Regions from separate parts of the Nicoliella sp. ESL1120 genome, predicted to be linked through region 2. Evidence: riboswitches for the same ligand, from Rfam matches in the RefSeq annotation. Region 2 holds a riboswitch; each other region holds the start of a gene.
What was found. Region 2 has a riboswitch for thiamine pyrophosphate ahead of ACSYTE_RS07855 (uracil-xanthine permease family protein). Riboswitches for the same ligand answer to the same signal wherever they lie in the genome.
Positions count from the first base shown of each region.

Region 1: it holds a riboswitch for thiamine pyrophosphate, as region 2 does, so the genes downstream of both, thiS (sulfur carrier protein ThiS) here and ACSYTE_RS07855 (uracil-xanthine permease family protein) in region 2, are expected to answer to the same signal.
Region 3: it holds a riboswitch for thiamine pyrophosphate, as region 2 does, so the genes downstream of both, ACSYTE_RS07260 (3-oxoacyl-ACP reductase) here and ACSYTE_RS07855 (uracil-xanthine permease family protein) in region 2, are expected to answer to the same signal.

Region 1 covers NZ_CP196384.1:37,620-39,889, forward strand. The annotation lists gene ACSYTE_RS06990 (amino acid permease) at 1-769, shown strand, start outside; TPP riboswitch at 917-1,010, shown strand; TPP riboswitch at 1,093-1,187, shown strand; gene thiS (sulfur carrier protein ThiS) at 1,236-1,433, shown strand; gene thiF (sulfur carrier protein ThiS adenylyltransferase ThiF) at 1,436-2,098, shown strand; gene ACSYTE_RS07005 (thiazole synthase) at 2,100-2,270, shown strand, end outside.
Region 2 covers NZ_CP196384.1:193,372-195,641, forward strand. The annotation lists gene ACSYTE_RS07855 (uracil-xanthine permease family protein) at 1-774, opposite strand, end outside; TPP riboswitch at 880-986, opposite strand; gene ACSYTE_RS07860 (amino acid ABC transporter ATP-binding protein) at 1,215-1,943, opposite strand; gene ACSYTE_RS07865 (amino acid ABC transporter substrate-binding protein/permease) at 1,940-2,270, opposite strand, start outside.
Region 3 covers NZ_CP196384.1:82,595-84,864, forward strand. The annotation lists gene ACSYTE_RS07255 (NAD(P)H-dependent oxidoreductase) at 484-1,140, shown strand; TPP riboswitch at 1,236-1,325, shown strand; gene ACSYTE_RS07260 (3-oxoacyl-ACP reductase) at 1,374-2,126, shown strand; gene ACSYTE_RS07265 (type 1 glutamine amidotransferase) at 2,187-2,270, opposite strand, start outside.

The DNA.
Region 1 (2,270 bases), 160 kb from region 2:
TGCGTTTCCAATGGTATTCTTCGCCTTTCAAGGAATTGAATTCGTAAGTATCACGATTGGTGAAGCAAAGAATCCACGGCACGTGATCAAGAAGGCAGTTAATGAAACCTTACTTCGCATCTTACTATTCTACATTGGTGCATTGGTGGTAATTATGGGAATTATTCCATGGACTTCACTTTCACCAGATAAAAGTCCATTCGTTCAAGTTTTCCAATTGGTTGGAATTCCAGCTGCTGCAGCTGTGATCAACTTTGTGGTTCTAACTTCTGCTGCTTCGGCATTAAATAGCTGTATCTTCTCAGCTGGTCGTCACTTTTACCAACTAGCGACTGAAGCAAAGGAAGGCAGCTTCATGAAGGAAAAGTTTGGTAAAATCTCTAATTCTGGGGTTCCGGCAGCTGCCATTTTACTATCAGCTAGTTTGGCATTGATCACTCCAATTATGAGCCTTAGTGCAGCGACTGGAGCAGTCTTTACAATCGTAACTGGTGCATCTAGTGATATGTATATCTTGGTATACGCATTAACAATGCTTGCACATCGGAAATATCGTCAATCAAGTGATTATATTGAAAATGGGTTTAAAATGCCTTGGTACAATGTTACCAGTCCGCTCACCATCGCTTTCTTTTTGGTAATCTTCGCTAGTTTATTCTTCATTCCCGATGATGTTGTAGGTGCCATTGCTGCAATTGTATGGGCAGTTGGATTTGGTGGATATGTATTGATTAGCCAAAGAAAATCAGAAGCAAGTATAAATGGATAATATTAAAAAATATCTTATTATCGATCGATAATAAGATATTTTTTTGTTGCTAGCTTTTTATCAAATTGTCCTTGGCTTAAAATTTTATTATTGACAAATTTTTCACCTTAATGTTAATATAAGGTTGTTCAAAATTAAATATTTATCACATTGTATCTGGGGTGCCAAGTAATTGGCTGAGATTATACCCATTGAACCTGATTTGGTTAATACCAGCGAAGGGAGATGCAGTTCTTTTATCGCTGATTAATTATCGAATAATTAGGACGGTTCTCCTGGGTTTTACTAGGGGAACCGTTTTTTTATTTACAATTGTGATGATAATTTAAACACTGGGGTGCCAAGTAATTGGCTGAGATTATACTCATTGAACCTGATGTAGTTGATACTACCGAAGGAAGGGGTTTAATCTTAACTAGTGCGTTAAAAAACCTCCTTTCTTGGGTCTAGAAAGGAGGTTTTTATTTTGGTAACCATTAATGGAAAGCCAGTGGAAGCATTGGCGGGAAAACCGCTATCATTCTTATTGGCTCAATATGCTCAGCATCAAGATAACGTTGTGGTCGAATTAAACGGATCAATCGTCCATCGCAATGAAATCGATGGAATTACTTTAAATCCAAATGATCACGTTGAATTAATTTCTTTCGTAGGAGGTGGTTAGCAATGACGGTTCAAATTGATGGAATCAGTGTTGAAGATTTTTTTATGCAGATGAAGGATCGTAATGTTGATAACTCGTATCAGGCCCTAAAGAATGCACACGTTACGATTGCAGGTTCAGGCGGGTTAGGATCTAACATTGCAATTGCATTGGCGCGTTCTGGTGTGGGCCATTTGACCCTAATCGATTTTGACGATGTGGAATTAAGCAACTTGAACCGCCAACAGTTCAAGTTCAGTCAAATTGGGATGCCAAAGGTCACTGCATTAAAGCAAAATTTATTAGAATTTAATCCCTTTATTAAAGTGGATGCGATTAAAACAAAGGTCAGTGCTGAAAATATTGAGCAACTCTTTGCTGACTGTGACATTATTTGTGAAGCTTTTGATAACCCTGCTGCCAAGGCGATGCTACTCGATGGGGCGACCAGTGCTTTTCCAGATAAATCATTAGTAATGGGCAACGGATTAGCGGGGGTCCATGGTGCAAATCAAATTCAAACCAAACAACAATCCCCAAACGTCTACATTAGTGGTGATGGCCAGACGAGTGGATCAGAGGGATTGATGGCACCACGGGTAATTATTTGTGCCGGTCATCAAGCAAACGCAATTTTAAGATTACTCATGCAACTACCAGTGGTTGAAAATAAGGAGGAAATTTAACATGGCAATTAAAGACGATTTAGTAATTAACGGACACCATTTTACATCACGGTTTATCTTAGGTTCAGGTAAATATTCATACGACCTAATTGATGCTGCAGTTCATAATGCCAAGGCTGAAATTATCACAATGGCATTGCGGAGAACCGAAGCAGCAGCCGAAAATATCTTA
Region 2 (2,270 bases):
TACTCCCAATGCCTCAATAATCGCCACACAGTAGGCAATGAAGAACGTTAAGAAGATGGTCCAATTAAACTTCAACATCCCATAAGGAAGGATGTGTGGTAAACCGAACAGTGGCTTAGAACCAACCGCTGATAGATTGATCATGCCAGTCAATCCTGCAATCAGATCACCAGCTACCAATGCAATTAAAAATGAATAGCGATGCCAAGCACCCTTTCCAAAAATCGATAAAAAGACTACGATTCCTGCGGTTACAATTGCTACGAATAAGGTCTTGGGTGATGCAAATGATGCTGCAGTCGGGTCCCCACCTAAAAATTCCGCTAGTGTAAAACTAGCTAATGAGACCCCCACTAAAAAGATAATCGTTCCAGTGATTGCTGGTCGAAGCCATTTAGTTAACTTGGACAATAAACCAGTAACCGCTAAAAAGAAGGCTAAGATCGCACTTAGTAAAATCGATCCGCCAGCTGCGGGTAACGTCCCCGTTTTTCCAGCATTGATCATCAACGCATCAAAAGCTGCGGATGGTCCCTGCACAATTGGAAGGCGAACTAACTTAGTGGCTTGAATAATCGTTACTAACCCAGATGCAATAAAAATTGCATTAACTAAATTAGTCGATAAGCTCAGTGATAACCCAGCTGTTGAAGCCACAAAAATTGGATCTAACCATACATTTGAAACAAAAATATGTTGAATACTTGCAAGAAACGTTTGCCCCCATTTTAAGTTTGCGGGATCCAAACTTTGCTTTTCCTGTTCATTATTCATGAAAACATCTCTCCTTAAGCATTTTGGCTTAATTAAACTGAGAACCCAATTCACAACAAAAAATTGGATAGTTTTTACCCACCATAAAAAGAATTGGATAGTTTTCATAAATATCCGCTGCATTCCTACGCTGGTACTAACCAGATCAGGTTCATTAGGGTCAAGGTTTTGATTAACCTAGTCTCAGCCGAACGGCTCCCCTTGCAGTTAATTAAGTAATTTGAGTATAGCATAATCAAACAACAAGCAAAAGTGACATTTTTAGATAAATGTTTCAAAAAATAGTGGATACTATAGTAACAAAAAAGTTATTTTATTTTTAGTGAACCAACCAATTCGCCTCCTAAAGAGTTGATTTAGCCATCATCCAAATTGTTATCAAAGCATAAAAAATAACCACCTTACGAAATTCGCAAGATGGTTATTTCATTATTTATTTTTTATAGCACTTTTTCCAAGAATGATTGTAATCTGGCATTTTTAGGATGATCAAAGATTTCTTCAGGCGTTCCTGATTCCAAAATCTTACCGTCATCAACAAAGACCACGCGGTCCGCAACTTCACGGGCAAAGCCCATTTCATGGGTTACGACCACCATTGTCATTCCATCCTTAGCCAAACGCTTCATTACTTGCAAAACATCACCAACCATTTCTGGATCAAGGGCACTGGTGGGTTCGTCAAATAACATGATGTCTGGCTTCATGGCTAAAGCACGGGCAATGGCGATCCGTTGTTTTTGACCACCAGAAAGTGATTGCACCTTTGCATCAAATTTTTGGGAAAGGTTAACAACTTCCAAGAGTTTCTTGGCTTGTTCAGCAGCTTCTTCCTTAGTTTCCTTCTTTAACTCAACTGGTGCTAACATGATGTTGTCACCAACTGAAAGATTGTTAAAGAGGTTGAAATGTTGGAACACCATCCCGATGTTTTCACGAACCTTATTCATATCGGTCTTTGGGTCTGCGATGTCCTTCCCATCAATGATTACGGAACCAGAGGTTGGTTCTTCCAACTTATTCAAGGTTCTTAATAACGTACTTTTCCCAGATCCGGATGGTCCGATAATTACGACCACTTCGTTTTTTTGAACTTGAAAGTCAACGTTCTTTAAAACGTGGTTGCTCCCGTAGTTCTTGACTAGGTTTTTAACGTCTACTTTAATCATAATCTAGTTCTCCTTTCACCCCATTTAGATAACCAGGTCAACAGCGTGATCACGATTAAGTAAATCAAAGCAACAATTGTCCAGACCTTAAATCCTTCAAGGTTTCTTGCGATAATAATTTTACCAGTTTGGGTTAATTCTAGAATTCCAATAATTGATAGGATTGAAGTATCCTTCAAAGTGATAATAAATTGGTTAATGAATGATGGAATGATTAACTTAATTCCCTGTGGAAGAATAACCTTAAACATCGACTTGGAGAATGGCAGTCCTAAACTCCGAGCTGCTTCCATTTGACCACTGTCAACGGAATTAATCCCCCCACGA
Region 3 (2,270 bases), 110 kb from region 2:
GGGAATCAAAATACCTGATAGACCATTTTAGATGATCTATCAGGCATTATTATTATGAGTTTGAATCTTATTTAGCAAAATGGTGGAAACACTTCTTTCTTATTTAGAATCTGCGGTAAATCGATGTTTTAAGTGAATGGTAGGTACCTCTCTTTCATTAGCTGGGTAACTCACTTATAATCTCATTGGTGGAAACACATCCCTTACAATTTAATCTGCGGTAAAGCCTTCAGTTTGCATTGGAAACATCCCCTTTGATTTGTTGTTGATAATAATATAACGCAATTAAATTAGAATGTAAAGGGTTTTATCTAATTTATTTATAATTATTTTCAAATTATCGCTTAATCATGATGATGCCTTGATTTAAAGGCCTAATCCATTAAAATCTGATCGATAATTAGCTGAGCGAGGGCGAATTAATTGCGGCACATTGTTATCAATGATAATTTATTATTATATCAATTAAAAAGGATGACAATTATGGATAAAAACGAAGCTTTAATTAACTTAGCCCATCGTAGGTATGCGACTAAAAAGTATGATCCGAACAAACATATTTCCGATAGGGATTGGCATACCATTATGGAGGTCGCTAGATTATCACCTAGTTCAATGGGACTTGAACCTTGGCAATTTTTGTTGATCGAAAACAAAGAATTGAAGCAGGCAATGTATAACGATGCCTGGGGGGCGCAAAAGAGCCTTGACGGCGCTGACAAATTTGTTGTAATTTTAGCTCGTAAGGATATGAATATTCATTCCCCTCATATTAAGCATATGAGCGAAGATGTTCAAGGCCACCCGTTTGATATTGATTCACCGTTCTCTAAAAAAATCATTAGTTTTCAGGAAAATGATTTTAAGTTAAATACTGACCGAGAATTATTTGATTGGGCTTCAAAGCAAACCTACATTCCATTGGCGAACATGATGGATGCCGCTGCAGCGTTAGACATTGATAGTTGTCCAATCGAGGGCTTTAACCGTGCCAACATTGATCGGATTCTGTCTGATTATGGAGCTTTCGATCCTAAAAAGTGGAGCGTTTCTGTAATGGTCAGTTTTGGTTATCGTGACCAAGCAATTACGCCTAAGAAACGCCAACCAATGGAGGCTGTCTACCGAGTTATTAAATAATTAAGATGAAGCACAATTCGTTATTGGATTGTGTTTTTATATGGAGTTGATTAATTCATTTTTATCGCTTAATATATAAGTGGATTCAAATAATATACCGATTAATGGGGTGCTGGAATGGCTGAGATGATACCCATGAACCTGATCTAGGTAATGCTAGCGGAGGGATTATTAAAGGTGTATAAAATCAAGCTATTGCTTCATTCGATTAGTCTTTTAAGGAGATTTTTCAAATGGCAAGAACAGTTTTAATTACAGGAGCAAGTTCAGGATTAGGCGCTGAAACTGCGAAACAATTTGGTGAACGGGGCTTTAACGTCGTGGTAAATTATTACCATCATCAAGACGCTGCTGACCAAGTAGTTGAAGAAATTGGATCAGACCATGCAATTGCGATCAAGGCCGACGTTAGGGACAGAAGTCAAATCGATGAACTAGTTAAGCAGGCAATTGATCATTTTGGAAGCCTAGACGTCGTTGTTAATAATGCTTTAGTCGGGTTTAAATTTGATCCCGTTAAGCAAAAGGCTTTTCAAGATTTATCATGGGATGACTACCAAAAACAAATTGACGGGACCTTGAAGGGTGCTTTTAACGTTACCCAAAGTGCGCTTCCTAATATGATTAAAAATCATTATGGAAAGGTCATTAATATCGGGACGAACCTGTTTCAAAATCCGGTGGTTCCTTACCATGAATACACCACTGCAAAGGCAGCATTGATTGGATTTACTAGAAACTTAGCAGCCGAGCTAGGGAGTGCTGGGATTAGTTTTAATATGGTATCAGGAGGATTACTTAGAACCACTAATGCCAGTGCTGTTACTACTCCCGAGGTGTTTGACTTAATTGCCAATCAAACACCACTTAAATCAGTAACTACTCCGAAACAGGTTGCTAAGATGGTGGTATTCTTAGGATCAGACGAAAGTGATGGGATTACAGGTCAAAATTACACTGTTGATGGTGGATTAACAATGAACTAAATATCAAATGAAAGGGCAGTAGTAATCACATTCGTGAATGCTACTGCCTTTTTTCATTGATTATTGTTCATTAATGTAATCTAGTATTCTAAACATGACTGCCTTATTTTCAATTGGAACTGGGGTGTTCAATATTTCTTGAGC